Regions from separate parts of the Mesorhizobium sp. B2-6-1 genome, predicted to be linked through region 1. Evidence: predicted binding sites of a transcription regulator. Region 1 holds the regulator's gene; each other region holds the start of a gene.

The links. The regulator LexA, encoded in region 1, represses DNA repair genes until DNA is damaged. The targets are predictions, from matches to a motif close to TGTTCNNNNTGTGTTCNG.
Region 2: the regulator LexA is predicted to act here: its motif matches at 3,547-3,564, upstream of dinB (DNA polymerase IV).
Region 3: the regulator LexA is predicted to act here: its motif matches at 4,926-4,943, upstream of FJ443_RS01645 (YifB family Mg chelatase-like AAA ATPase).
Region 4: the regulator LexA is predicted to act here: its motif matches at 5,871-5,888, upstream of FJ443_RS01015 (DNA recombination protein RmuC).

What each region holds. Positions count from the first base shown of each region.
Region 1 covers NZ_VFUH01000005.1:163,664-171,199, reverse strand. The annotation lists gene kynA (tryptophan 2,3-dioxygenase) at 1-696, shown strand, start outside; gene kynU (kynureninase) at 760-2,007, opposite strand; gene FJ443_RS13305 (TetR/AcrR family transcriptional regulator) at 2,004-2,795, opposite strand; gene lexA (transcriptional repressor LexA) at 3,133-3,876, shown strand; gene FJ443_RS13295 (ComEC/Rec2 family competence protein) at 3,870-6,320, opposite strand; gene gltX (glutamate--tRNA ligase) at 6,424-7,536, shown strand, end outside.
Region 2 covers NZ_VFUH01000003.1:428,514-436,049, reverse strand. The annotation lists gene FJ443_RS09850 (hypothetical protein) at 1-201, shown strand, start outside; gene FJ443_RS09840 (methylated-DNA--[protein]-cysteine S-methyltransferase) at 487-1,032, shown strand; gene FJ443_RS09835 (2OG-Fe(II) oxygenase) at 1,029-1,772, shown strand; gene FJ443_RS09830 (dihydrofolate reductase family protein) at 1,926-2,513, opposite strand; gene FJ443_RS09825 (helix-turn-helix domain-containing protein) at 2,654-3,070, shown strand; gene FJ443_RS09820 (hypothetical protein) at 3,215-3,451, opposite strand; gene dinB (DNA polymerase IV) at 3,593-4,834, shown strand; gene FJ443_RS09810 (sterol desaturase family protein) at 4,882-5,415, opposite strand; gene FJ443_RS09805 (Gfo/Idh/MocA family oxidoreductase) at 5,696-6,880, opposite strand; gene FJ443_RS09800 (MurR/RpiR family transcriptional regulator) at 7,212-7,536, shown strand, end outside.
Region 3 covers NZ_VFUH01000001.1:319,867-327,402, reverse strand. The annotation lists gene FJ443_RS01660 (hydantoinase/oxoprolinase family protein) at 1-746, shown strand, start outside; gene FJ443_RS01650 (malate synthase G) at 1,073-3,244, shown strand; gene FJ443_RS01645 (YifB family Mg chelatase-like AAA ATPase) at 3,300-4,832, opposite strand; gene gshB (glutathione synthase) at 5,018-5,959, opposite strand; gene FJ443_RS01635 (GtrA family protein) at 6,033-6,407, opposite strand; gene FJ443_RS01630 (glycosyltransferase) at 6,412-7,422, opposite strand.
Region 4 covers NZ_VFUH01000001.1:193,556-201,091, forward strand. The annotation lists gene FJ443_RS00980 (AI-2E family transporter) at 1-63, opposite strand, end outside; gene FJ443_RS00985 (LLM class flavin-dependent oxidoreductase) at 215-1,273, opposite strand; gene FJ443_RS00990 (DUF6481 family protein) at 1,494-1,922, shown strand; gene sugE (quaternary ammonium compound efflux SMR transporter SugE) at 2,105-2,419, opposite strand; gene FJ443_RS31025 (hypothetical protein) at 2,653-2,976, opposite strand; gene FJ443_RS01005 (cation diffusion facilitator family transporter) at 3,051-4,004, shown strand; gene FJ443_RS01010 (GFA family protein) at 4,128-4,532, shown strand; gene FJ443_RS01015 (DNA recombination protein RmuC) at 4,552-5,838, opposite strand; gene def (peptide deformylase) at 5,942-6,472, shown strand; gene fmt (methionyl-tRNA formyltransferase) at 6,479-7,414, shown strand; gene FJ443_RS01030 (N-acetyltransferase) at 7,411-7,536, shown strand, end outside.

The sequences.
Region 1 (7,536 bases):
ATCATCCAGCACCAGACGTCGGAACTCTGGATGAAGCTCGCGCTGCACGAAATCGGCGCAGCAATCCGCTCCATCCGCGCCGACCGTCTCGAACCGAGCTTCAAGATGCTTTCGCGTGTCGCCCGCATCTTCGAGCAGCTCAACAATGCCTGGGACGTGCTGCGCACCATGACGCCCAGTGAATACACCGAGTTTCGTGATGCGCTCGGCCAGTCCTCGGGCTTCCAGTCCTGGCAGTACCGTGCCATCGAGTTCGTGGCCGGCAACCGCAATCTCGCAATGCTCGGACCGCACAAACACCGGCCGGACCTCAGCGAGAAACTGGAGGCGATTCTGGCGCAACCGTCGCTCTACGACGAGACGCTGCTGCTGCTCGCCCGCAACGGCTTCGACATCGGCGCCGACGCAAGGCGTACGGACTGGCGCGAAACGCGGACCGAGAACGAAGAGGTCCTTGTCGCCTGGCAGACCATCTACCGCGACCCGCAGCGCTACTGGATGTTCTACGAACTCGCCGAGAAGCTGGTCGACTTCGAGGATTATTTCCGCCGTTGGCGCTTCAACCACGTCACCACGGTCGAGCGCATCATCGGCATGAAGCGCGGCACCGGCGGCACATCGGGCGCGTCCTACCTGAAGAAGATGCTGGAGGTGGAGTTGTTCCCGGAGCTGTGGAAGGTCCGCACCCGGCTCTGACGTAGCTTTGCCGACTGCATATCGTTATCCCGAACCCGCTGCGCTTTTCTGAGCGACAGGCTCTTAAGTCACCGCCGCCTTGACGGCGAAACGCGCCTCCTGCCACGCGTCCGTGCGCAAAATGTCTTCCAGCACCTCGACAGCCTGCCAGACATCGACATAGCCGACATAAAGCGGCGTAAAGCCGAAGCGAATCGTGGATGGCGCGCGGAAATCGCCGATCACGCCGCGCTCGATCAAGGCCCGCATCACCTGATAGCCATGCGGGTGGAGGAACGACACCTGGCTGCCGCGCTCATTGCCGTCGCGCGGGCCTTCGAGTTCGAGGCCGTAGGCGCCGCATTTTGCCTCGACGAGCTGGATGAACAGATCGGTCAATGCGATGCTCTTCCTGCGCACCTCTGCCATATCGACGTCGTTCCAGACATCGAGGGCCCCTTTGAGCGCGCGCATCGACAGCACAGGCTGCGTGCCGCAGAGAAACCGGCGGATGCCTGTGCCGGCAGCAAAACCCTGTTCGAAGGCGAAAGGCCGCGCATGGCCCCACCAGCCGCTGAGCGGCTGGCGGACATCGCCATGGTGGCGCTCGGCCGCGTAGATGAAGGCCGGGGCACCTGGGCCTCCATTGAGATATTTGTAGGTGCAGCCGACGGCGAAATCGGCGTTCGAACGGTCGAGCTCGACCGGCAAGGCGCCGGCGGTATGGCAGAGATCCCAGACGATCAGCGCGCCGGCATCATGTGCCGTCCGCGTCAGCGCGGCCATGTCGCGTAACTGCCCGGATTTGTAGTTGACGTGGTTGACCAGGATGACCGCGACCCGCTCGTCGATCAGTTCTTCTATGGTCGGCGCATCGACACCCTCGAGCCGCAGCACCGTGCCCGGCCGCGTCGAGGCAACGCCTTCGGCCATATAGAGATCGGTCGGAAAGCTGTCCCCCTCGGCGATGATGACTGACCTGTCCGGCCGCATCCCGAGTGCCGCATGCAGCACCTTGTAGATGTTGATCGAGGTGGTATCGCAGACCACCGTCTGGCCGGCGGCGGCCCCGATCAGGCGCCCGAGTTGGTCGCCGAGTTCGACCGGCATGTCGAACCAGCCGGCGGTGTTCCAGGCGCGGATGAGATCCTGCGCCCACTCCTGCGTGGCGGCCTTCTGCAGCTCGCCGAACACGGCTGGCGAAGCGGCGCCCAGCGAATTGCCGTCGAGATAGATCACCCCCTGGGGCAAGGTGAAGCGGTCACGCATGGCACGCAGCGGATCCGCGGTGTCCATTGCCTCGATCGCTGCGAGATCGGGAATTTTGCTCATGGTCGCGATGTTCCTCGGTGAGAAGAGCGCCCTGGAAACGGGCCGGCTGTTTTGCCGCCCGGGCAAGGGCTGGCCGCATAGAGGCGCAAGAACAGGGTGAACGCCCGGTTCGATCTTTGCTCGATTTCCGCCCGAGGCAGTTCCTCGAGCACCCCAACGATCCGGCGAACCTGGAGATCGCCGATCAAAAGACTGATGTAGATGTCGGCGGCTTCGGCAGGATCGTCACAGGCGATCGGGCCGGCCCGACTTGCGGTTCGAAGCAGGTCGCCAACAAGCGGCATTATGGTATTGCGGCCGAATTGCGCGATCGATTGGCCAAGCGTGCCTGTATCGTTGACGTCGCCGGCCGCGGCGCGATTGAGCGCCACCGCCTTGTCGCCCGTCACGAGGGTCAGCAGGACTGGCCCGAGCAAGTTCAGGGTTTCGAGCGGATCGCGCGCCTGGTGAAGGGCGTCCTCCAGCAGCTTCCTTGCCTCTCCCGCATTGGCTTCGATCAAGGATCGAAACAGGGTCTGCTTGTTGCCGTACCAGTTGTAGAGGGTTTCGTTCGAGGCCGATGCCCGCTTGGCGATAGCAAGCAGGGAGGCGCTCTTGTAGCCGGCTTCCCGGAGCACCGCATAGGCGGCCTCCTCTATCCGTTCGCGTCGCGCGGCCTGCTTCGGCGTGGTCATTGGTGTTCCTCTTCGAAAACCGTACATTATTATACGGTTCGTCAAGCGAACGAACGAACGCAGCCCGTCGCGACCAGTGGTGGTGTCTGGCCGTTTTCCGGCGGAAGTTGGCATTTTGGTTTCGTTTCGTTCACGAGCCGCAGGGGTTTCTAATCCGCCCAAACGCACCCCGCACCTGCCGGTCACCCAGCTTGCAGGCTTGTGCCAAGAGTGGAGACCGGTCGGGCCACAGGCCATTAACCAAAATAGTTTCAAAGGGCCCGGGAGCGCATTGACGACGGACCGCGCTGGCAGGATGCTGGCTGCGGGAGGGCATTTCGTTTCCGTCGCCTTAACAAATTCATTAAACTTTAAATGGTTGCGGAACACAACTGGAACAGATAGTGTTTGTTCTGGGTTTGTTTTCTGATTCTGGTTCCAGACCCTTCGTGCAATGCCTTTGGGGGCCGCCATGCTCACGCGCAAGCAACATGAACTCTTGATGTTCATCCATGAACGGCTGAAGGAAAGCGGCATTCCGCCGTCCTTCGACGAGATGAAGGAAGCGCTGGACCTCGCCTCCAAGTCGGGAATTCATCGGCTGATCACGGCGTTGGAGGAGCGCGGCTTCATTCGCCGCCTGCCCAACCGGGCGCGCGCGCTGGAGGTGCTGCGCCTGCCGGACTCGATCGCGCCGGGTCTTAACGCGGCAAAGAAGTTCTCCCCGAGCGTCATCCAGGGCAGCCTCGGACAGGGCAGCAGCCCTAGCCGGCAGATCAAGCCGGCGACGTCTTCGCGTCTGCCCGCTGCCGGCAATGACGACGACGCGGTTTCAGCGGTGTCGATCCCGGTCATGGGTCGCATCGCAGCGGGTGTGCCGATCGACGCCATCCAGCATCAGACGCATTCCATTTCAGTGCCGCCTGACATGATCATGGGCGGCGAACACTATGCGCTGGAGGTCAAGGGCGATTCGATGATCGAGGCCGGCATTTTCGACGGCGACACGGTCATCATCCGCAATGCCGACACCGCAAGTCCCGGCGAGATCATCGTGGCCCTGGTGGACGAGGAGGAAGCAACGCTGAAGCGCTTCCGCCGAAAGGGTGCTTCGATTGCGCTCGAGGCTGCCAATCCGGCCTATGAAACACGTATTTTCGGACCGGACAGGGTCAAGGTGCAAGGCAAGCTGGTCGGCCTGATCAGGCGCTACTGAGCGGGGTCGGCGGTGGGCTTTTCGGGTTTACGGTAAGGCGGCAGTCCCCTTGCCTCGCGTGAGAATTTCCGCTGTTCGTGCCAGGGCCGATATGGCCTGTCGACGGCAAAGCTGACCCGTGCCGGTGCCGTCGCCGATTGCTGGTCGAAGAAGACGGCGGCACTTCCCTTGCGAGCGAGCTGCCGCTTGGTGATGACGAGAACCAGCGGATTGTGGCAGGGATCGTAGCCCGCGGGGTCGTTGATGACGATCAGATCCGCATAGGAGCAGGCCCTCCAGGCGTCCTTGCGATCCTCCACCTGCGCGATGATCGCCCCCGAGGTATGCCGGGCCATGCACAGGCCCGTGAAGCAATAGAAAGGCGCTCCCGCCGGAAGTTGCGCGGGATCGAAGATGTCGAACTGTCGGTCTCCGCTGTCGAACAGTTCCGGCGCAACGATGGTTTCGGACTTCAGCGCGCGTTTCCAATTATCGACGGTGAATTCGTTCGGGCGCGCCCGGTTGATCGCGAGCTCGCCGCCGCCGATCGGCAACGCCACCAGGCGGGCATCCTCCGAAATCAGCACGTCCGGCGTGCGCGTGTCCGAGACGGTCAACAGGCCGGCGAGCGCGAAGGGAAGTGCCGCCAGCCGCAGCCATGTCGTGGCCATCGTCGCGATGACCAGGGCGATCGCCACCAGAAGGACGGATTGCTGCGAAATCAACCCGACCGCGTCGACCGGCGAGCGTTGCGAGATCCATCCTGATATGGCGATCATCGCGGTCAGTCCCTTGCCCATCAGATAAAGGGATGGTCCATCGAACCCGAACGGCATCAGCAGCGCGCTGGCAACCGCAAGGAACATCACGACCGAAACGATCGGCATGACGGCAAGATTGGCGAACAGGCTGAGCGGCGACACGCGCTGGAAATGCCAGATGGCGAAAAGCGCCGTGGCGCTTCCCGCGATAATCGAGGTCATCGCCAGCCCACCTGTCGCCAGCAGCAATTTTCGCGTCAGCAGGCCAGGCAAGGTCCGTTGCGGCGGCGGGGTCCGCGCTTTGTCGGCTTTGCGATCCGACCAGCCGGCATAGGCGCCGACCAGGGCCGCGGTGGCGGCGAAGGACATCTGGAAGCTCGGCCCTACCACCTCGTGCGGCGACACCACGATGACGGCGATCGCCGAAATAGCCAGATTGCGCATGGTGAGTGCCGCCCGATCGAACAGAACGGCGATCAGCATCACCGCCAGCATGATGAAGCTGCGTTCGGCGGCGACAACGACGCCCGAAATGACGAGGTAGGCGGCGATGGAGAAAAGTGCCGCCGCGGCCGCGTATTTCTTGACCGGCCGGCGGGAGGAAAAATTCGGGAACAGCGCGAAGCCGCCACGCAGCAGACCCATGACCGTGCCGGCGACCAGCGCCATGTGCAGCCCGGAAATTGAGATGATGTGGTAGATGCCGGTGCGTCGCATCGCTTCATTGATCTCGTCGGGAATCCCGGCGCGCACACCCACGATCAGCGCCGCGGCGATCTCGCCCTCGGCGCCGCCGATGCTGCCCCTGATATGGTCGGCAATGCTTTCGCGAGCACTCTCGATGGCGGCTGAAAGGGCGGCCCACAGCGGCCTGTCATCGGCTGAGACGATTTTGGGGTTGCCGAGAAAGAAGCCGCTGGCGCCTATGCCGGCGAAGTAGCTGTCGAAGGAAAAGTCGTAGCTGTCCGGCCGCACCGGTCCGGTCGGCGGCAACAGCCTGGCATAGCCGGTCACGAGCGAACCGGCCGTCACTTCAGCCGGCACCTTGCGTGCCGAAAGGCGAACGCGCTCCGGCGCGTAGAGTAGTTTCGGCCGCGCGGTCGATGTCACATCGATGGTCAGCCGGATGCGCCCGGTCTCCATCTGGTCGACCGAAACGACGCGGCCGGTGATTTGCGTGGAGATTTCCGAGCCCAGCATCCGCGTTCCCGCTCGCCACGTCTCGACTTTGCCGGCGAGCATGCCGAGCGCGCACAACAGCGCCGCCATGAAGCACAGATGCGTTTTCGGCCATGAGCGTGAAACGAGCGCGCACAGCGACATCAGGATCGCGACCGCGACAGGCTTGGCAAAGCCCGGCTCCGCCGCCAGCGAAAAATAGGCGATCGATCCGCATGCCAGGAACACCGGCACGAGCAGGAAGGCTATGCCCCGATCGAGTTCGAGCTCGGACGCTCTGGCCACGCCGTTGCGCAGACGAGGCCATGAAGCACGGCCGAACTCACGGCGCAGACGCACGGCCGCGCCGGCTGCGGGAATGCCGGGCGGCGTGGAAACATCCGCCGGCGGCGACTTGCTCGGCTGCTGTAGGGGCGACAACGCCAGCGGCAATGAGGCGGGCGCGGGCGTGGCAAAAAAAGAGCGTTCGCTGACGCCGGCAACGACGTCCTCGCCTTCCTCCGCGCCCCTGCCCGCTCCAGCCATCGGGTCTGCCCCTTGCGCCCTCGACACCCTATGCTACATGAACGCGCGACGCGCGAAAGTGCGTGTGATCCGCACCCCGCTCCAGACGTTTCCCGAGAGTTGTATGTCCGACAAGGTTGTCACCCGTTTTGCCCCCTCGCCCACCGGCTACCTGCACATCGGCGGCGCGCGTACGGCGCTCTTCAACTGGCTCTACGCCAAGCACACCGGCGGTACGATGCTGCTGCGCATCGAGGACACCGACCGCGAGCGCTCCACCGATGCGGCGACAGCAGCCATTCTCGAAGGACTGACTTGGCTCGGCCTCACCTGGGACGGCGACGCCGTCTCGCAGTTCGAGCGCGCGCCGCGCCATCGCGAGGTGGCCGAGGAGCTGGTGCGCATGGGCAAGGCTTACTACAGCTACGAGACCCCTGCCGAGCTTGAGGCAATGCGCGACGCGGCGCGGGCCAAGGGCCTGCCGCCGCGCTATGACGGAAGCTGGCGTGACCGCGACCCTTCGCAGGCGCCTCCTGGCGTCAAGGGCGCGATCCGCATCAAGGCGCCGACCAAAGGCGAGACGGTGGTGCATGACCGTGTCCAGGGCGACGTGCGCTTTCCCAACAAGGATCTGGACGACTTCATCATCCTGCGCTCGGACGGCAATCCGACCTACATGCATGCCGTCGTCGTTGACGATCACGACATGGGCGTCACCCACATCATCCGTGGCGACGACCACCTGACCAATGCCGCCCGCCAGACCGTGATCTACAACGCCATGGGCTGGGATGTGCCTTCAATGTCGCACATACCGCTGATCCACGGCGCCGACGGCGCCAAGCTGTCGAAGCGGCACGGCGCGCTGGGCGTGGAGGCCTACCGCGCCATGGGCTACCTGCCCGAAGCGCTGCTCAACTACCTGGCTCGGCTCGGCTGGAGCCACGGCGACGACGAGATCATGTCGATCCAGGACATGATCGCATGGTTCGACATCGGCGATGTGAACAAGGGCGCCGCCCGCTTCGATTTCGCCAAGCTGGAGGCGCTGAACGGCGTCCATATGCGCCGCATGGGCGATGCCGAGCTGTTCGATATCTTCATTGCCACCTTGCCCTATCTCGAGGGCGGCCCGGCGATGGCCGCACGCCTCGACGACAAGAACAGGGCGCAGTTGCTGGCAGCGCTGCCGGGCCTGAAGGAGCGCGCCAAGACGCTGGTCGAACTTGTCGACGGC
Region 2 (7,536 bases), on a different contig from region 1:
GATGCGGACATTGGGATCCCCCATCGCGGCGCCGTCAGACGCGCCAAAGATGCGCGGTCGCTGGTGATGGCTGCGCTCGGGGAGCTTGTCGAGAGCGGCAAGGCCGAGTGGAGCCGTGGCGCGACCGGCGAGATCGAACTGCGGCTGTTATCAGGCGAGGTTTTTTTGCTTGGCGAGGTTGCTGTCATTCGTATCGCATAAATCAGCGCTCTACGGCGCCCCCCTCTGTCCTGCCGGACATCTCCCCCACTTGGGGGGAGATTGGCTGTCACAACCGCCTTCGCCAATCTACGACGTTGCAGGAATGAGTGGGACGCCGAAATTGCCAATCTCCCCCCTCGTGGGGGAGATGTCCGGCAGGACAGAGGGGGGCGCCGTAGGGTACTTACCTCCGCACCGTTCCGGAAATTGAATTTGAAAGCAAGCATCGGAGTGAGGAACGGAAGGCACGCGGCTAGGGTTCAGGCACACAGAAGGAGTGAAGCAATGAACCTCATGCAAACCCACACGCCGGCGACAGCCTCCGGCGCCGACACCATCACCTACGCCATCGCCCAATCCGCGATCGGCAAAATCCTCGCCGCGCGCGGTTCCCTCGGCGTCTGCGCCATCCTGATCGGCGACGACGCAGAGGCGCTGGCGCAGGACCTCGCCAGCCGCTTTCCCGGCAAGATGCTGGTCGAGAACGAGACCGCCTTGCATGACGATCTCGCAGCGATAGCATGTTTCATCGAAACGCCCGCCGCCGGCCTGGACCTGCCGCTCGACATCAGCCGCGGCACGCCGTTCCAGCAAAAAGTTTGGGGCGAGCTTCGCAGCATCCGCCGCGGAGCAACCATCACCTACGCCGCCCTTGCCCAGCGTCTCGGCCGACCGAACGGCGCCCGCGCCGTGGCGACGGCCTGCGCCGCTAACGCGATCGCGCTCGGCATTCCCTGCCACCGCGTCGTCCGCGCCGACGGCACGCCCTCCGGCTACCGCTGGGGCACTGAGCGCAAGCACGCTTTGCTGGACAAAGAGGTCGCGATATGACCGCCCATGCCAGGGTTGCGGCATCGGTGGTGAAAGCCGCCGAGGAACGGGTTGCCGCTTACGACTGGCCAGCCCTAGGCGCCGAACTCGACGGCTTCGGCTGTGCCGTGATGGAAAAGCTGCTCACGCCGCAGGAGTGCCGGCAACTCGCCGGGCTCTATCCGCATGAAGAACATTTCCGCAGCCATATCCACATGGCCAGGCACGGCTTCGGCAAGGGCGAATACCGCTATTTCCGCTACCCTTTGCCGGACCTGATCGGCGGGCTGCGCACGGCGCTCTATCCCAGGCTGGCCGAGGTCGCCAACCGGTGGAACGAACGCATGGGCATCGCCACGCGCTATCCCGAAACGCATGCCGCCTTTCTCGAACAGTGCCACGCCGCCGGCCAGGTCAGGCCGACGCCACTTCTGCTGCAATATGTGCCCGGCGACTTCAACTGCCTGCACCAGGACCTCTATGGCGACCTCGCTTTTCCGCTGCAGGTGGCGGTTCTGCTTTCAGAACCCGGCGAGGATTTCACCGGCGGCGAGTTCGCCCTGACCGAACAGCGGCCGCGCATGCAGAGCCGGGTGGAAGTGGTGCCCTTGCGCCAGGGCGATGCCGTCTCCTTCGCCGTCCACAATCGGCCGGTGCAGGGCACCAAGGGCAATTACCGCGTCAATCTGCGCCACGGCGTCAGCCGCCTGCGCTCGGGCATGCGGCACACGGTGGGCATCATTTTTCACGATGCGAAGTGAATTGATGAGGTCAAGGTATTGACCAAGAGGTACATTGAGGCGCGTCTTGCCTTCTCCCCCTGGAGGCGAAGGCAGAACCGCGCTTGGTGCTGCATCGCCGACTGCCATGCCCAAGCTCAACGGCAGGCATGATATCAGTGCAATGCCTTTCGATTAGCCGGCCGGCGCGTAGCGGCTCACCACCATGCCGCTCGCATAGGATTTCGAGCCGAGCAGCCGCAGCCTGCCGAACCCGCCTTGGTCGAAGATGCGGCGGCCGGCACCCAGCACGGCCGGGTTGATGAACAGCTGGAACTCGTCGACCAGCCTGGCCGCGATCAGCGCCGAGGCGAAGCCGGCGCCGCCGAACACCGCGATGTCGCCGCCCTCACCCCTCTTCAGCAAGTCGATCTCCCGCGGCAGGTCGCCGCTGACCACTGTCGTGCCCTCCCATCGCGAGGCCTTGAGCCTGTCGCTCGGCACCACCTTCTTCGCCTCGACGATGCGCTGGGCGAAAGCGTAAAACGGGTCGCGCGGATATCTCTTCGCCGCATTGCCCCAATGGGCGAGGTAGCCTTCCTCGGCCATCTTACGGCTCAGGAGGATGGTATCGATGCCGGCGAAGACGGCGTTGAAGTCCCGCTTCAGCTCCTCGTCCCAGGCGCTGTCGTCGCCCCATTCCCAGAGCTGCCAGCGATGATCCGCGTCGGCGCCGACAAAACCGTCGACCGACATCTGCATCTGGAGGATCAGCTTTTTCATTATGGTTCTCCCAGTCAAGGGCCGAGCGGCTCGTTTTACCCGTCCGGCCGGCACGGTTGCCGATGGTTTACATTTGGAACTATTGACCTGAGATGAAAACGATGTCAATAGTAAAGCGATTTAAAAATGGAACCATACACATGTCGACACGGGACCGGTCTGGCTGCCCCATCAACCTGTCGCTCGAACTGCTCGGCGACCGCTGGACGCTGCTCATCATCCGCGACCTGGTCTTCGCCGGAAAAAAGCACTTTCGCGAATTCCTGCAATCCGATGAGGGCATTTCCTCGCGTACGCTGGCCGAGCGCCTCCAGACATTGCAGGACGAAGGCATCCTCACCCGCAGCGGTGATCCCACGCATGGCCTGAAGGCGATCTATCGCCTGACCGAGGCCGGCATCGACCTTGTGCCCGTGCTGGCCACGCTCGGCGCTTGGGGCAGCAAGCACCGCAAGGCCGACGATGATCTGGCAAGGATCGCCGATAAGCTCGCTGCCGACGGCGAGCCGGCGCTGGAGCGCCTCAAGCAGGCGCTGCGGGCGGAGCATCTCGGTTGATGGATGTCGCTAAGGCGGCCTCGGGGACAACGACCCGCACAGGCAACGCGCCTCAGAAAGCGCGTCACGGCCCTCTATTCGGAATAGCGCAAAAACAAGCGATTGGAGCGGTTGCGTGATGCATTGCAGCACGCCGGCGGCGAGCTATGGCGTGCGCAATATGTCGGCGCCCGCCTGCTCATCGAACAGCACGGCGCAGCCGCACTGCAGCGCGACTTCACTCAGCGCATTCGCGACCGTTTCGTCGGCCGAGACGAAATCGCCGGTCAGCACCCGCAATTCCTCCACGGCCTTGGCCATCGAAACCAGCCGCCCCGCGGCGCGGTCGGTCGAGCAGGCGTTGACGACGCAAACCAGATCGATCATTTCAAAGTTGCCCATGCCAGCCTCCGCACGCGGCGCCCTTCGGCCGTCAACGCGATTGTGAGCGACAATGTTCCGGCGGATCGCGACCTCGCTTGACAGCGAGCAATGTTTGTTCTCTTTATGTTCCATACTCTACAACGTCGCGAGGAACCGGGGATGGAGCCCACCATCCTGCATGCCGATCTCGACGCTTTCTACGCCTCGGTCGAGCAGCTTCTCGACCCGTCGCTGCGCGGCAAGCCGATCGCGGTCGGCGGCGGCGTCGTGCTCGCCGCCTCCTACGAAGCCCGCGCCTTCGGCGTGCGCGGCGGCATGCCGGGGCGCAAGGCGCGCGAGCTCTGCCCGCAGTTGATTTTCGTCGGCGGAAATTTCCGCGACTACCAGCGGCTCGGCGACGCCGCGATGAAGGTGCTCGACGATTTCACGCCGCTGGTCGAGCGCATCTCCATCGACGAGGCCTTCGCCGATGTCGCCGGTTGCACGCATCTGTTCGGCCAGCCGCGGGAGATCGCCTCGACCATTCGCAGCCGCGTGCGAAGCGAACTCGGCCTGCCGATCTCGATCGGCGTGGCGCGCACCAAGCACCTGGCCAAGATCGCCTCGCAGGTGGCCAAGCCCGATGGGCTGGTGGTGGTCGAGCCCGGCACGGAGATCGCCTTCCTGCATGACCTGCCGGTCTCCCTGATGTGGGGCGTCGGCCCGGCGACCAGCGCGCGGCTGGCCGAGATCGGCGTCCAGACAATCGGCGAACTGGCCAGGACGCACAGCGGCGCGCTGGCGCGGCTGCTCGGCCCTGCCGCCGGCGAAAAGCTTGCCGCCTTGTCGTGGAACCGCGATCCGCGCAAATTGGAAACACGTCGCCGCGCCCATTCGGCCGGTGCCCAGTCGGCGCTTGGCCGCAAGCCGGCACTGGAATGCGTCTACATCCCCGTCCTGCTGCATCTGGCCGACCGGGTCGCCAGCCGGCTGCGCGCCAAGGCGCGCCCCGGCCGCACGGTGACGGTGCGCGTGCGCTTCGCCGACCTCAGCGCCGTCACCCGCTCGATCACGCTCGACCAGCCGATCTCGGCGACGGTGATGCTGGCCGAGATCGCGACAGACCTGGTGCGGGGCGTGCTTGCCGATCATCCGCATGACAGGACGATTTCGCTGCTGGCGATCTCGGTCTCGCATCTCGAGGAAAGTGCCGAATTGCAGCTCGAACTGCCGCTCGGCCTCGCCGACGAAAAGCGCCGCCCCGGCACCAGGAAGGGCCTCGCACGCTTCGGCGCCGACCGCGCCATCGACAAGATCCGCGAGCGCTTCGGCAAACAGGCCGTCGGCTACGGCACCGTGGCGCTGGAGGCGGCCCGCTCCGTGCCCGACGAGTTCAGGGAATTGGCGCAGAAGGAATTGTAAGCGGGAATGGCTGTCTGCGCTCCTCGAATGGCGCACACCAGTTGGCTTCAGAGCCGCATCGTGCCGAAGACCCGATCCCAGAACAGCGACGTCACGCCGAAATTGACGTTTTCGTCGACATGATGATGCAGCGCGTGGCGGCGCTTCAGCGTGTAGAGATAGCTCGGATGAGTGGGATGCCAGTGATGGATCACATGGTGGATGCTGACGTACCATAGGTAGCCCAGCATCAGCCCGCAGCTCGCCGCGCTGGCGACCGCGAAATCCGAGACCATCCATACGGGAAAGAACGCGACAAGCGCATGCACGCCGAGGCTGAGCCAGGTCGGCGTGCCCACCGGACTGCGCTCCTCGACATGATGGCGGGCGTGCAGATCCCTGATCCAGGGAATGTGGTGAAGGACGAAGCGGTGCATGACGTATTCGATCAGCGTCCACAGACACAGGCACGCCAGCGCCGTCGCCAGCCAGCCTGGCGCGCTCTCTTCGCCGGCCTCGATAAGCCCGGCCACAGCCAGCAGGGCGATCGCCAGGGGGTAAACCACGAAGTCGCTGTAGTATCCAATGAGACCGAGTTCCATCGGAGCAAGCCTTCAACGCCGAAGAAGCGACAGATTGCCGAATGCGCGGGCGGGGAGCAACGCGGATGCGCCTGACATAGCGTCGCAATCACCTCGCGCAAGGTCGGCGGCAACGATTTGGAAGCCAGTCAACCGGCTGTTGCCTTCGAAACCAGCCTCGCAACGGGCTTGAAAAATGGCGGAACACAGCGCGGTCCCGAATGGACGGCCAACTCTTGATCGCCGTCAACCGCGCGGCACCGTCGGGCGTGGCCGCGATGTCACATTGGATGGCACACCCTCACCCGAACCTTGCCGCCGTCCACGCCCCGTCAGCCGCGTTCGACTCCACCGCCGCGGCGACGAACTTCACGCCGCGCGCGCCGTCGACCACATCGGGCACCTGCGCCGCCCGGGCCGCATCGACGGCGGCGCCCGAACGATGCGCGCGGATGATGTCGGCGGCGTCGCGGTAGAAATTGGCGAAGGCCTCGATATAGCCTTCGGGATGAGCGGCCGGCATGCGCGACACGCGCCGGCTTTCCTCGGTCGAGCCATGGCCGCCGCGCACGAGCGTGCGGCTTTCCTCGCCATATCTGGAGAAGCGCAGTTCCTCGGGCCGCGTGCCCGACCATTCAAGCCCCGCCTTGTCGCCATAGATGCGCACGGAGAGATCATTATAGTGGCCGGGCGACGTCTGGCTGGCCAGGATCGTGCCGCGTGCCCCGCCCGCCCAGCGCACCAGCACATGCGCGTTGTCATCGAGCCGCCGTCCCGGCACGGCGGTGAACAGGTCGGCCGACACCGTCTCGGCCTCGCGGCCGCTGATGAAACTCGCCAGGTTGAAGGCATGCACGCCGATATCGGCCAGCACCGCCGACTGGCCCGCGCGCGCCGGGTCGGTGCGCCATTCCGCCTGTTTCTGGCCGTCGGCATCGATCGGCCTGGTCAGCCAGTCCTGGATATAGGCGCCGTGCACGGAGACGATGCGGCCGAGTTCGCCCGCCGCCACCATCTCGCGCGCCTGGCGCACCATGGCGTAGCCGGTGTTGTTGAGGGTGACGACGAAGCGGCGATTTTTCTCCCGCGTCAGCGCCACCAGGGCTTGCGCCTCGCCCAGCGTCGTCGACAGCGGCTTGTCGCCGATCACATCGATGCCGGCTTCCAGAAAGGCTGTCGCGACCGGCGCGTGCAGGTGGTTGGGCGTGACGATGACGACCGCCTCGATGCCGTCCGGGCGCGCCGCCTCCGCCTTTGCCATCATGCGGTAATCGGCATAGCTGCGCTCCGGCGCGATGCCGATCTCGGCGGCCGAGGCGGCGGCGTTCCCGGGGTCGGACGACAGCGCTCCGGCCACCAGCGCGATCTGGTCGTCGAGCCGCATGGCGAGGCGATGCACCGCGCCGATGAAAGCGCCCTGCCCGCCTCCCACCATGCCGACGCGCAAACGCTTGCCCGCCGATCCGTCCGATGTCGCATAGACCATGTTTGTCCCCTCCGATTTAAGGATGTTAAGCTAGCACCCACCGTCGGGTTCTGTAGCGCCCCCCTCTGTCCTGCCGGACATCTCCCCCACAAGGGGGGAGATCGGATGTCACGCCGGCTTTCGCCAAATTGCCAGCGTTGCATGAAAGGCGTCGCGGTCGACGCCGCCAATCTCCCCACCTGTGGGGGAGATGTCCGGCAGGACAGAGGGGGGCGCCATAGGGTGCTATGTTGAATGCATCGAACTTCTTCGCTGCAGAACAGCTACCACCCTCGAACAGGATTTCCAATTTTCATATTGTAAAACGATCGTATCGCGCTAGCCTGAAATCATGAGCGGGGCGCGCAAATCATCCGGACGGTCCAGCGCCGACGAGGCGACGACCCGCAAGCGCGGGCGCTCGCTGGCGGCGCTCGGCTATATCAAGCCGCAGACTTACGAGGAGCTGCGCGCGGTGCTGTCGTCGGGCACGGTCCATTTTCCCAAGCGGCTGCGCCAGGTCGCGATCTTCCTGTGGCAGCATCCGAGCGACGTCGCGCTCGGCACCATCGCACAGGTCGCCGCGCAGGCAGGGGTGCAGCCTTCGACGCTGGTGCGCTTCGCCCAGATCTTCGGCTATGCCGGCTTTTCCGATTTCCAGGGCCTGTTCAAGGACC
Region 3 (7,536 bases), on a different contig from region 1:
TGTCGCGCGGGCTGGTGCACATTTCAGGTTTCACCCCGTCGGATGCGGCGCATGTGCTTGGCAAGCAGGCGAACTGGGATGCCGCGGCCGCCCGCCTCGGCGCAGAGCTGTTTGCCCGCAAGCGCGACGGCCGCGGCCAGGCGATCGCGGCCTCTCCCGAGGCGATTTCGGAGCGCGTGCTGGCGGCGCTGACGCGCTGGTCGGCCGAATATATCCTCCAAACCGCCTTCGCCGAGGACGGGCTCGACGGCGCGGCCACCGTTGCGCATGCGCTGGTGCAGCGCGCCGTCGACGCGCATCCCGGCATTGCGCGCCTGAGCGTCGCGCTCGACCGGCCGGTGATCGGCCTCGGCGCCTCGGCGCCGCTGCACTATGCCGGACTGCCGCCATTGGTCGGCAATGACTGCGTGGTGCCTGATGATACGGATGTCGCCAACGCGCTCGGCGCCGTGGTCGGCCAGGTCCGGGTATCGGCGGAGGCGCGCGTCAGCCAGCCCAAGGAAGGTCTGTTCCGTCTTGCCTCGGGCGAGACCGTGCGCGATTTCCTCGACGAGGCGGCGGCGATCGCGGCCGCCGAGGCCGATGTGCGCGCCATCGTCGCGGAGCGCGCCAGGGACGCCGGCACCGACAGCGCCGAGATCGATGTCGCGACCGAATTCCGCGTCTCCACCGTCGAAGCCCAGCGTATGTTCATCGAGGCGCATGTGGTGGCGGTGGCTTCGGGCAGGCCACGGATCGCGGTGTGATGGAGGGTGTAATCTCCCCCCTTGTGGGGGAGATGGCCGGCAGGCCAGAGGGGGGCGCTGTCCCGCCAGCGTCTCGGAGCAGCGCCCGCTCATACTCGACGTCGACCGACTGCACGAAATACCGAAACTTGCCGAGGTCGGCATTCCTTCGCGCCCCCCTCTGCCCTGCCGGGCATCTCCCCCACTTGGGGGGAGATTGGCAGCGTCGCCGCCGGCACCAAGCCTAAAAACCGCGCCTACCTGCCTTGCCTTCACCCTAAGCTGAATTGACCCTGCACTCCCAACATGCCAAAGGCCCGCGAAAGCCTTTCATCTGGAGTAGCCTGATGACCGATCGCGTCGAAATCGCCGGATTGCGGATCGCCCGCGAACTTCATGACTTCGTTGTCAACGAGGCCGCTCCGGGCACCGGCATCGACCCGGACAAATTCTGGAACGGCTTTTCGGCCATCGTCCACGACCTCGCGCCGAAGAACCGGGCACTGCTGGCAAAGCGCGACGCTATCCAGGAAAAGCTCGATGACTGGTATCGCGCCAATGGCGCGCCGGTCGACATGGAAGCCTACAAAACCTTCCTGAAGGAGATCGGCTATCTCGTCCCCGAAGGCCCGGTCTTCTCGGTGACGACCGAAAAGGTTGATCCCGAGATCGCCGTCGTCGCCGGGCCGCAGCTTGTGGTGCCGGTGATGAATGCGCGCTATGCGCTCAACGCCGCCAATGCGCGCTGGGGCTCGCTCTATGATGCGCTTTACGGCACCGACGCGATTCCCGAGACGGACGGCGCCGGGAAGGGCAACGGATTCAACCCCGCGCGCGGTGCGAAAGTCGTCGCCTGGGCCAAGGACTTTCTCGACCAGTCGGTGCCGCTCACATCGGGCAAATGGGCCGGCGTCAACGGCCTTTCGCTGGCCAATGGCGCGCTGCGGCTCAGCGCCGGCGCCGGCTCGACCACGCTTGCCGATGTCAGGCAGTTCGTCGCTTATCGCGGCGATGCCGCCAACCCGCAAGCCGTGCTGCTGGTCAGCAACGGCCTGCATATCGAGATATTGATCGACCGCGATAACCAGATCGGCCGTACCGATCCGGCCGGCATCGCCGACATCATCCTGGAATCGGCGCTGACCACCATCCAGGACTGCGAGGATTCGGTCGCGGCGGTGGATGCGCAGGACAAGGTTGTCGTCTACCGCAACTGGCTTGGCCTGATGAAGGGCGACCTGGCCGAAGAGATCACCAAGGGCGGCCGGACTTTTGTCCGCAAGCTCAACCCCGATCGGTCCTACACCTCGCCAAATGGCGGCACGGTGACGCTGCCCGGCCGCTCGCTGATGCTGGTCAGGAATGTCGGCCACCTCATGACCAATCCGGCGATAACGGACCGAGACGGCAACGAGGTGCCGGAAGGCATCATGGACACCGCGCTGACCGCGCTGATCGCGCTGCACGATATCGGGCCGAACGGCCGCCGCGCCAATTCCCGCGCGGGCTCGATGTATGTCGTGAAGCCCAAGATGCATGGACCCGAGGAAGTCGCCTTCGCCGTCGAGATATTCGATCGCGTCGAGGCCTTGCTCGGCATGGCCAAAAATACCATCAAGATGGGCATCATGGACGAGGAGCGGCGCACCACCGTCAATCTCAAGGAGGCGATCCGCGCCGCCAGGGAGCGCGTCGTGTTCATCAACACCGGCTTCCTCGACCGCACCGGCGACGAGATCCACACCTCGATGGAAGCCGGCCCGATGATCCGCAAGGGCGACATGAAGCAGGCCGCGTGGATTTCCGCCTATGAGGCCTGGAATGTCGACACCGGGCTGGAATGCGGGCTTGCCGGCCATGCCCAGATCGGTAAGGGCATGTGGGCGATGCCCGATTTGATGGCGGCGATGCTCACCGAGAAGATCGCCCACCCCAAGGCCGGCGCCAACACCGCCTGGGTGCCTTCGCCCACGGCGGCGACGCTGCACGCCACCCATTATCACAAGGTCGATGTCCACGCCGTCCAGGCGGCGCTGAAGAGCCGGCCGAAGGCCAAGCTCGACGACATCCTGTCGGTGCCGATCGCGGTGCGGCCCAACTGGTCGCCGGCCGATATCCAGGCGGAGCTCGACAACAATGCGCAAGGCATTCTGGGCTATGTCGTGCGCTGGATCGACCAGGGCGTCGGCTGCTCGAAAGTGCCAGATATCAACGATGTCGGCCTGATGGAGGACCGCGCCACGCTGCGCATCTCCTCGCAACACATCGCCAACTGGCTGCATCATGGCGTCTGCACGGCCGACCAGGTAATGGAAACGATGAAGCGCATGGCTGATATCGTCGACCAGCAGAACCAAGGCGACCCGCTCTACCGGCCGATGGCCGCCGATTTCGACGGCTCCGTCGCCTTCCAGGCCGCCTGCGACCTCGTCTTCAAGGGCCGCATCCAGCCCAACGGCTACACCGAGCCGGTGCTGCACGCGCGGAGATTGGAACTGAAGGCGAAGGGAGCGGCCTGAACCGGAGATTTGGAGCCGCCGGCGTTCCGTTCCCCTCCTCTCGAGCGAGAGCGCGCTACGCCGCCTGTGCCACCCGCTCCGAACTCATCCGGTAGGAGATCGCTTCGGCCAAGTGAATGCGGCCGACGGTCTCGCTGGCGTCGAGATCGGCCAGTGTTCTCGCCACCTTCAGCACGCGGTGATAGGCCCGCGCCGAGAAGCCGAGCTTTTCGCTGGCGTCCTTGAGCAGCGACAGGCCCGATGCGTCGGGCATGGCGATCTCCTCGATGACCGCCGGCGCGCAATGCGCGTTTGTGGTGGCGCTGGTGACGCCGAGCCGTTCGAAGCGCTCGCGCTGGAGGGTGCGGGCACGCGCCACGCGCAGCGCCACGTCGGCGCTCTTCTCCGCCCGGTCGGGCCGGATCAGGTCGCTGGCCGAGACCGCCGGCACCTCGATCCTGAGATCGATGCGGTCGAGCAGCGGTCCCGAGATGCGCGCCTGGTAATCGGTGCGGCAGCGTTCGCCGCGCAGGCAGCGATAGCCGGGCTCGCCGGCCATGCCGCAGCGGCACGGGTTCATCGCCGCCACAAGCTGGATGCGCGCCGGATAGGTGACGCGGTGGTTGGCGCGCGCGATCATGCAGTCGCCGGTCTCAAGCGGCTGGCGCAACGCGTCGAGCGTCTGCGGCGTGAATTCGGGAAATTCGTCGAGGAACAGCACGCCGTGGTGCGCAAGCGACACTTCGCCCGGCCGCGCCCGGATGCCGCCGCCGACCATCGCCGCCATCGAGGCCGAATGGTGCGGCGCGCGGAACGGCCGCCGGTCGGTCAGCTTGCCTTCGCCGAGCTCGCCGGCGACGGAGGCGATCATCGACACTTCGAGCAATTCCTTCGGCGCCAGCGGCGGCAGGATGGACGGCAGCCGCTGCGCCAGCATCGATTTTCCCGATCCGGGCGGGCCGACCATCAGCAGGTTGTGTCCGCCGGCCGCCGCTACCTCCAGTGCCCGCTTGGCGGTTTCCTGGCCCTTGATGTCGGCAAGATCGGGCAGGTCGCGCGCTGCGGCATGGATGCCGGCCTCCGGCCGCGACAGCACCTGTGTGCCGCGGAAATGATTGGCGATGGCGATCAGGCTGCGCGGCGCAAGTATGTCAAAATCTTTGCCGGCCCAGGCGGCTTCCGGGCCGCAGGCGAAGGGGCAGATCAGGCCCTTGCCTTCAGAATTCGCCCCAATCGCCGCCGGCAGGGCGCCGGCGACGGCGGCGATGGTGCCGTCGAGCGATAGTTCGCCAAGCACGACATAGCCGGCCAGCATGTCGCCCGGAATGGCGCCAAGCGCCGCCATCAGGCCGAGCGCGATCGGCAAATCGTAGTGGCTGCCCTCCTTGGGCAGGTCGGCGGGCGCCAGGTTGACAGTGACTTTCTTGGACGGCATCGACAGGCCGGAAGCATGCAGTGCCGCCTGCACCCGTTCGCGGCTTTCGGCCACCGCCTTGTCGGCCAGCCCGACAATATGCATGTTGACCTTGCCGGGCGCGATCATCACCTGCACGTCGACCGGCACGGCCTCGATGCCCTGGAAAGCAACCGTGCGAACCCGCGCCACCATGTCTTGCCCCCGGATCTGGGCTTGCCCCAAGCCTTTTGCAATCAGGCCGCGAAGGGCCTGGCCCGGAGACAATCACAATTCCTCGGCTAAATCAAGAACATTACAGGAACATGCAATCGCTGAAGTTGCAGCGCGATTGTCTCCGGTTGCAAAAACGGAACATGGTTAATACGAAATGAAAACGGCTACTTCCGCTTGGCCTCCACCGCGTCCCAGAACAGGCTGGCGATGTCGGCGCCGCCGAAGCGTTTGACTTCGCGTACGCCGGTCGGCGAGGTCACGTTGATCTCGGTCATGTAGTCGCCGATGACGTCGATGCCGACGAGGATGAAGCCGCGTTCCCTCAGCGCCGGCCCGATGCGGGCGCAGATCTCGCGTTCGCGCTCGGTCAGCTCGGTCTTCTCGGCGCGGCCGCCGACATGCATGTTGGAGCGGGAATCGTGCTCGGCCGGCACCCGGTTGATGGCCCCGACCGGCTCGCCGTCGATCAGGATGATGCGCTTGTCGCCCTTGCGCACGTCCTTGAGGTAGCGCTGCACGATGTAGGGCTCACGGAACAACTGGCCGAACATTTCGAGCAGCGAGGCGAGGTTGCGGTCGGCCTCCAGCAGGTGGAAGATGCCCGCTCCGCCATTGCCGTAGAGCGGCTTGACGATGATGTCGCCGAATTCCTTGCGGAAGGCGGCGACCTCCTGGGGATCCTTGGTGATCAGCGTTTCCGGCATCAGGTCGGAAAACTCGGTGACGAAGATCTTTTCCGGGCTGTTGCGCACCCAGGCCGGGTCGTTGACCACCAGCGTCCTGGGGTGGATGCGCTCCAGTATGTGCGTGGTGGTGATGTAGTTCATGTCGAAGGGCGGATCCTGTCTCAGCAGGATCACGTCCATCTCCGACAGGTCGGTGCGCACCTTCTCCCCCAGCGAATAGTGGCTGCCCTTCTCGTCGCGTACCTGCATCTCCTCGATGCGGGCGAACACCTTGCCGTCGCGCAGCGACAGCCGGTCGGGCGTGTAGTGGTAGAGCTGATGGCCGCGCCGCTGCGCCTCCAGCGACAGCGCGAACGAAGTGTCTCCGGCGATCGACACGGTGGAGATGTGGTCCATCTGGACGGCGATTTTCAGCTTCATGGCAGGTCCCCAGCACGGTCGATGAGAGAGCGATATAGGGGTCCCGGCGCCTTCTGCCAATCGGGCCACGCCGCTAGCGGTCGAAGACCAGCCTGGAATAGCCGAGAAAGGACAGCCCCATGGCGGCCAGCGAAGCGAAAGCAAGGGCGGCCAATGGCGGGGTTGTCGGCAGGACGACAAGGATGGCGCAGTAGACCAGATAGTTGGCGATGCTGGTGGCGATGCCGACGCTGCCATAGCGCGCGCCTTCCCGCACCAAGCCGCGGCTCGACGGCGAGAAGGTCAGATGCCGGTTTGTCTGCCAGGTGACACAGAGTGCAAAGCCGATGGACAGCATGCGGGCGCTGAAAGGGCCGAGCGGCGTGACCGCAAGCAGCAACCAGAGGGCGGCCGCGTCGGCGACGAAGCCGATGCCGCCGGCAAAGACGAAGCGGACGAGACGGCTCACCGCTTCATGCGGCGCGAGGCGTCTTGCCTGGGCCGGCCTTCGCGGCAGTCGGCTCGTTGGCGCGCTCGCGCCGCTCTATGCGGCCCGAAGGCATCGACAGGTAGAAGATGCGCTTCTGTTCGGCGCGGCCGCGCGACACCGAGTCGAGGATCACCCCAGTCACACCAGCCAGCATCGAGAGCAAGAGCAGGCCGACCGACAGCACCCATGTCGGCATGCGCGGCACCAGCCCGGTCTCGGCGAATTCGACCAGCACAGGCGCCATCAGGAACAGGCTCGACACCAGGAAGACCAGGGCGAAGGCGCCGAAGAAACGTAGCGGTTGCGTTTCCTTCATCAGCATGGCGAACATCCACAGGATCCTGGCGCCGTCGCGAAAGGTCGAAAGCTTCGATGACGAGCCGTCCGGCCGCTTGCCGTAATCGAGCGCGATCTCGCTGACGGGCAATTTGAGCTGCGAAGCATGAACCGACATTTCGGTCTCGATCTCGAAGCCGCCGGAGACGGCCGGGAAGCTCTTGACGAAGCGCCGGGTGAAGACGCGGTAGCCCGAGAAGATGTCGGTGAAATCGCTGCCGAACAGCCCTTTATAGAGGCTGTTGAAGACGCGGTTGCCGAAGGCATGGCCGGTCCTGCCGGCATCGTCGGTGACGCCGCGCCGGGTGCCCACCGCCATGTCGGAGCGCTCGGTCAGAAGCGTGTTGATCAATTGCGGCGCGTCTTCCGGCGCATAGGTGCCGTCGCCGTCGGCCATCAGGTAAATGTCGGCGTCGATGTCGGCGAACATGCGCCGCACCACATTGCCCTTGCCCTGGCGCGGTTCGCGCACCACGATGGCGCCGGCCGCGCGGGCCCTGAGCGCGGTCAGGTCGCGCGAATTGTTGTCGTAGACATAGATCGTCGCCAAAGGCAGCGTCTCGCGGAAGCGCCGCACCACCTCGGCGATCGTCAATTCCTCGTTGTAGCAAGGCAGCAGCACGGCGATGGCGGGTTCGTAGCGAAGCTCTTGCGGCATTTTCCTCTCCGGGTGCCTCGCCGCCACGCGCGGTTCGCGCCGAAAGTCAGGCGCATTCAGGCGGTTTTACTATTTATTGAAGCCGTTAAGGCTAGGTTTAAGGCCGACTTTACG
Region 4 (7,536 bases), on a different contig from region 1:
GGCGATGCGCGCCTCTTCTGCTTCGGAAACGCCCGCGACCGAAGCGGTGGGGTCAGCTTTCATCACGGTCCCTCGGCGGCGCACCGCAATTGGCGCAACCGCTGAGAAAACGCCCCTGCCGGTCCAAGGTTCCGTGAGCCGGCGTTGACGGCGAGCCCACGAGGCCCGCCGTCGCGGTTATTGTTCCCGCGCAATTTTTCGCGGAAGTGCAACACTACGCGGCAGGCGCCGGGGCCGGGACGGCGTCAGCCGTTTCCTTGCGCACGATCGGCGCCACCCTGGTGCCGTAGAGTTCAATCGCCTTCATGACCTTGGCATGCGGCATGATGCCGATCGCCATCTGCAGCAAAAAGCGGTCATTGCCGAAGATCTTGTGCTGGGCGACGATCTTCTCGGCCACCTGCTCGGGATTGCCGACGAACAAGGCGCCGCCCGGGCCGCGTGACTGGTCGAAATGCGCCCGCGAGGTCGGACCCCAGCCGCGCTCGCGGCCGATGCGGTTCATCACCTCGGCCTGTGGGCCATAGAAATCGTCGGCCGCCTTCTCGGTCGTGTCGGCGATGAAGCCGTGGACGTTGATGCTGGTGGCAAGACCCTTCGGATCGGCGCCCGCGCGCCTGGCGGCCTCGCGATAGAGGTCAAACAGCGGCGCGAACCGCGCCGGCTCGCCGCCGATGATGGCGAGCGCCAGCGGCAGGCCGAGCGCGCCCGCGCGGGCGGCGGACTGCGGCGTGCCGCCGATGGCGATCCAGATCGGCAGTTTTTCCTGCAAGGGGCGTGGGTAGACGCCGCGATCGTTGATCGGCGCGCGCAGATTGCCGGACCAGGTGATCTTCACCTGATCGCGGATGGCGAGCAGCAGGTCGAGCTTTTCGGCGAACAGCTCGTCATAATCCTCAAGATTGTAGCCGAACAGCGGAAAGGATTCGATGAACGAGCCGCGCCCGGCCATGATCTCGGCCCGGCCGCCGGAAAGAAGGTCGAGCGTGGCGAATTGCTGGAAGACGCGGACCGGATCGTCCGAAGACAGGACAGTGACGGCGCTGGTCAGTTTTATGCGTTTGGTTTGCTCGGCCGCCGCGGCCAGAGCCACGACAGGCGCGGACGCGGCATAGTCCGGCCGGTGATGCTCGCCAAGGCCGAAAACGTCAAGGCCGACCTGATCGGCCAGTTCGATCTCCTCGATCAGGTTGCGCAGCCGCTCGTGCGGGCCGATTGCGCCGGGGCCCGGCTGCGGGCTGACGTCGGCGAAAGTGTAGAGACCGAGTTCCATCTGGTGTCATCCTGGCGTTTGATTTTCGCGCTAGAGGTAGCGATCAGCCCGTATCACCACCAGAGGGTCTGACTGCGAACAGTGCGTGTCCGTTTCGGCCGCGAAGGCGTCTCCCGGCTGCAACAGCACGGAATTTCATGGCTGGCATACCGTTTTGGCGCTTGAACTCCCGGTTTTCGCGCGTATGTAAGCGTCGCGAATTGACTTCAGGGAAGTGGACTTGGCTATCTACAGGGAAAAAGACATTTTCGAGCGGCGCAACGCCGCGAACGAGGCAAAGAAGGCGCTTCTGGAGCGCTTCAAGTCGAAGCCGGCGGCGGACGATCCCGCGGTGCTGGCGCGACAGGCCGAACGCAAGGCTATCCTTGCGGCGCGTGAGATACGCGAGGCCGAGAAGGCGAGGCTGAAGCAGGAAAGGCTGGCACGCGAGGCAATCGAGAAGGCCGAGCGCGAGGCCGCAGCCGAAGCCGCACGGGTCGCGGCCGAAGAGGCGGCGCAGGCGGAAGCCAGGATTCGGGAAGCCGAAGAGGCCGAGCGCATCGCGCGTCTGCTGGCCGACGAGGCCGAGCGCAAGGCGAAGCGCGACGCGCGCTATGCGGCGCGCAAGGCGCGCACCGGCAGGACACCGCCAGGCTTTACCGGCCGCTAGCCTCAGACCGCCGGAGCAAGCTGCTTCGAGGATCAGGGTCGCTGCGAAGCGGCCCTGCATGCGTTTGTCCGCGCGCCAATTCATGCGATTGCCGACGCCGTTCGTGATGCGACTTTCGCAAAATTGCTCTGTTTGCTTCGACGCAATTCCGGATGGAAAACCGCTTCGCTTCCTGGATTGCTTTACGCCGCGAATTTCAGCCCCATAATGCCGCAGACGATGAGCGCGATGCAGGCGAGCCTGATGACGGTCGCCGGCTCGCCGAGCAGCCAGATACCGAGCAGCGCCGTGCCGACCGTGCCGATGCCGGTCCACACCGCATAGGCGGTGCCGACGGGCAGCGCTTTCAGCGCCAGTCCAAGCAGCGTGAGGCTGACGATCATCGAGGCGACCGTGAGCACGGTCGGGACGAGGCGGGTGAATCCGTCGGTATATTTGAGGCCGATTGCCCAGCCGATCTCGAACAGGCCGGCGAAAAACAGAAAAATCCATGACATGGGGAACGCTCCATCCAAGCATCGCACCGACGTCCGTTCAGGACGATGCAATGCGCGATCGACCGAGCACCGCGGCAGCCGATGCCCTGTCAGACAGTGGGCGGGTCGTCCCGACCGGATTTCAGGAGATGTGGGGTCGTCCCCGCACCAGATATAGGGTGTCTTAACGCCCGATCAACATACTGCCGGCGGTGTTCCGAACGCCGCCGGCGAACTCCATCCGAGGCACGCGACTATTTTTCCTTGAGCCTCGTTGCCTTGACCGGCGGCGCCTTGAGCGTGGGAGCAGCGGCCGGCTTCTTGGCGTCCTTCTTTGGCTTGCGGGCCTCCTTGCCTGCCTTCATCGCACCTTTTGCCATGATTCGTTCCTCCAGTTGCGGGAAGTGAAGTGAAACAAGAGAAATGCCTCTAGGCAAGGGCCGTTCGCGGTCACGGCCGCGAAAACCGGCAACCTGTTTCGGCGGCCTTATGAATCCGAACCGGCGCGCAGCGACTTGAACGGACGGGTGTTGGTGCGTCGCGATCGCCGCGGAATTTCGGCAGGCCCGCAGCATCATCTCAAGGAAATCGGCTCCCACTTTTCCTGCAATTGCTCTAGACTTCGCGTGTCGGACAGGACGACAGGGAAGCAATGGCGGGGCATGGCGGCTCTCGAACGGTCATCTACGCGGCGCTCGCCGGCAATCTCGCGATCGCGCTGACCAAATTCGCCGCAGCCCTCTTCACCGGCAGTTCGGCGATGTTTTCGGAAGGCGTGCATTCGCTGGTCGATACCGGCAATGGCAGCCTGCTGCTTTATGGCATGCATCGCGCCGCACGCCCGGCCACCCGCGCGCATCCGCTCGGCCATGGCCGCGAGCTCTACTTCTGGAGCTTCATCGTGGCGCTTCTCGTCTTCGCGCTCGGCGCCGGCGTATCGTTCTACGAAGGCGTGACGCACATCATTGCGCCCGAACCGGCCGCCAATGTCAGGGTCAACTACATCGTGCTCGGCCTGTCGTTTCTGTTCGAGGGCAGTTCATGGCTGGTGGCGCTGAGGGAATTCCGCCGGCAGAAGGGCCAGCAGGGCTGGCTGCAGGCCGTACAATCGAGCAAGGATCCAAGCGTCTACACAGTGCTGTTCGAGGACAGTGCCGCGCTTCTCGGCCTGATCGTCGCCTTTGCCGGCATATCGGCGGCGGAGATTTTCGAGATGCCGGAACTGGACGGCGCCGCCTCGATCGGCATTGCGCTGATCCTGGGGGCGACGGCGGCCTTCCTGGCGCGCGAGAGCAAGGGGCTGCTCATCGGCGAGCCTGCTTCGCCCGCGGTGCAGAAAGAAGTGCTGGCGATCGCGCAGCAGGATCCGGCGGTGCAGCGGGCGAACGGCGTCCTGACGGTCCACCTGGGGCCGGAAGAAATCGTTGCCGGCCTGAGCATCGAATTCGAGGACCATCTGTCCGCGCCGGAAATCGAAGCCTGCGTCGAGCGCCTCGAAGCGCGGCTAAGGAAGGAAATGCCCGAGATCACCCGGCTGTTCGTCAAGCCGCAGACGACAGGCACCTGGGAACAGCGCCGCAAGCTGATCGAATCGGCATCCGAGTAGAGTTTTGAGCAGGTCTCGAAACCACATTCCACTCCTCGGGATTATGTCTTGGACCAGCGTCGCGTCGTTGCCTTGCGACGCTGCGCCGCTAAAATCAGCCGATCGAGTTTTGGAGGACTGATTATGAAGATCGACGGCGGCTGTCATTGTGGTGCCATCACCTATGAGGCGGAGGTCGAACCGGAAAAGACCTCGATCTGCCATTGTACCGATTGCCAACAGTTGACCGGTACGGCCTTTCGCGTCACCGTTCCGGCGCCTGAAGATCACTACCGGATCACAAAGGGTACACCGAAGGTCTACATCAAGACCGTGGCAAGCGGCGCCAAGCGCGTCCAGGCCTTTTGCGCCGACTGCGGTTCGCACCTTTACGCCACGTCGGTCGGAGATGGCCCAAAGGTCTACGGCATTCGAGTGGGAACCGCGCGGCAACGCCAGGATTTGATTCCGACACTGCAAAAATGGCACCGCTCGGCGCTTCACTGGCTACCTGAATTTCACGGCATGACCACAGTGGAGGAGCAGTAGCGCCGTCCGATGCGGCGCCTCATTCGTCGCCTTCGACGACCCTCAGCCTGAGCTGGCCGGTCTTTGAATCGGCAACGCGTGGGGAATCGACAACGCGCGGGCCAGGTTCCGGCTTCGCAGGGGCTGGTGACGCCATGTCAGGGTCGGCATCGCCTCCGGGCTGCGCCCCAAACTCCAGAGCTTCGATCTTCTGGCCGCGTTTGGTCACCTTCGACGTCGAGACGAGGATGTCGTCTATATCCTTGGCCGACTGGGCAAAATGGCCCTGCAATTTGCGCACCCGCTCGTCGACGCGCGAAACATCCTCCATCAGCCGGATCACCTCGCCCTGGATCAGGTGTGCCTGCTCGCGCATACGGGCATCCTTCAGGATCGCCTGGATGACCTGGATCGACAGCATCAGGAGCGACGGCGAGACGATGACGACGCGGGCGCGGTGCGCCTTCTGCACCACCGCCTCGAAATTTTCGTGGATCTCGGCAAACACCGATTCCGACGGCACGAACATGAAGGCGGTATCCTGCGTCTCGCCCTGGATCAGATATTTATCCGCGATATCGCGGACATGCACCTCGATGTCGCGGCGGAAGGCCTGCGACGCGACCTTCTGCTGTTCGGCGCCTTCGGCGGCGCGGATGGCGTTCCAGGCTTCCAGCGGAAACTTGGCGTCGACGGCAAGCGCCGGCGCGCCGTTGGGCATCTTCACCAGGCAATCGGGACGGCTGCCGTTGGACAAGGTCGCCTGGAACTCGTAGGCGCCGTGCGGCAGACCGTCGGCGACGATCGCTTCCATGCGCGACTGGCCGAAGGCGCCGCGCGTCTGCTTGTTGGAGAGGATCGCCTGCAATTGCACGACCTGGCCGGCGAGCGACTGGATGTTGCCTTGCGCGGTGTCGATGACGGCCAGCCGCTCCTGCAATTTGGCCAGGCTCTCATGAGTGGATTTGGTTTGCTCGGTCATGGTCTGGCCGAGGCGGCCGGTCATGGCATCGAGGCGCTGGCCGATCGATTGCGTCAGTTCCGCCTGCCGCGCGCCGAAGACTTCCGCGATGGCGCCCATGCGGCCCTGCATCTCGGCTTGGCTTTGCAATATGCCGGCCATCCGCGCCTCGGCGTCGCGGGCATGGTCGGCGGCTTCGGCAGCGGCCACGGCGCGCGCCTTGGCCGAGCGCCACAGCGCGACGACAAGCGCCACGAACAGGCCAAGAAACACAAAGGCCCCGAACGCCAGCGCATGGCCGAGCGTGATCGTGGTCGCGCCAAGCCGGGCGACAGGTTCCGAAAGGATGGATGTCAGGTCGTTCATGCACACAGCATAGACGATTCGGCCGGCCAGCACAGATCAAAACGTGAACGATCCCCCGGCGTACCGGTTGACGCCCTTTATTCAAGGTCTTAGGTGAGACGCCATGCCGATCAAGCCGCTCATCATTCTTCCCGACCCCATCCTGCGCCAGGTTTCCAAGCCGGTGGAGCGCGTCGACGCGCCCTTGCGCAAACTGGCCGACGACATGCTGGCGACCATGTATGACGCGCCCGGCATCGGGCTGGCCGCGATCCAGATCGGCGAGCCGCTGCGCATGCTGGTGATCGACCTCGCCAAGGAGGACGAGACGCCGGCGCCGCATGTCTTCATCAATCCCGAAATCCTGGAAAGCGCCGACCAGCGCTCCGTCTACGAGGAAGGTTGCCTGTCGATTCCCGACTATTATGCCGAGGTCGAACGCCCGGCTTCCGTGCGGATCAAGTATCTCGACCGCGATGGCAAGCTGCAGGAAACGGAGGCCGAGGGGCTGATGGCAACCTGCCTGCAGCATGAGATCGACCATCTCAACGGCGTGCTGTTCATCGACCACATTTCGAAGCTGAAGCGCGACATGGTGGTGAAGAAGTTCAAGAAGCTGGCCAAGGACAAGGCTCCGGGCAAGCTGGTGGGATAGGGGACAATGCCCCTTCGCGTCATTTTCATGGGCACGCCGGAGTTTTCGGTGCCGACATTGCGCGCAATTGCCGATGCCGGACATGAGGTCGCGGCCGTCTACACGCAGCCGCCGCGAGCCGCCGGCCGGCGCGGCCTTGAGCTGACGCCGTCGCCGGTACAGCGCGAGGCGGAACGGCTGGGCATCGAGACGCGCACGCCGACGTCGCTCAAGGGCGAGGCCGAACAGGCAGCTTTTCGCGCGCTGCAAGCCGATATCGGCGTGATCGTGGCTTATGGCCTGCTTTTGCCCAGGGCGGTTCTTGAGTCGCCGCGACTGGGCTGCATCAACGGCCATGCCTCGCTGTTGCCGCGGTGGCGCGGTGCGGCGCCCATCCAACGGGCGATCATGGCGGGCGACAGCGAAACCGGCATGATGGTCATGCGCATGGAAGAAGGCCTCGACACCGGCCCGGTGGGGCTGGTTGAAAAATGCGTCATCGAACCCGATATGACCGCCGGCGATCTGCATGATCGATTGATGGGCGTCAGCGCCGCACTGATCGTGGAAGCGCTGGCGCGGCTGGAAAGGAATAGCCTGGCGTTCACCGCCCAAGCGGTTGAGGGGGTGACCTATGCCAAAAAGATCGGTAAATCCGAGACGCACGTGGATTGGACGCGACCCGCGGCCGAAGTCCACAATAACATTCGCGGCCTGTCGCCCTTCCCCGGCGCCTGGTGCGAGGTTGAAATTGGTGGCCGGGTGGAACGGCTGAAACTGCTTCGCTCGACGCTTGCGCAAGGTGTGGGCGAGCCGGGAGGAATTCTCGACGACCGCCTGACGGTCGCCTGCGGAGCGGGCGCGATCCGGCTGGTCGAAGTTCAACGGGCGGGCGGAAGGCCCGCCGCCGCGCAAGAATTCCTGCGCGGGACCAAGATCGAAAAAGGAATGAAATTGTCATGAGCATGATGTCGATACGCGCGGCGACGCCGCGGGATCGCGAGGCCATCCGCCTCGTCGAGGAACACGCTTTCGGCCAGCAGGCGGAGGCCGGGCTGGTTGACGCGCTGGTCTCCGGCGGCGAC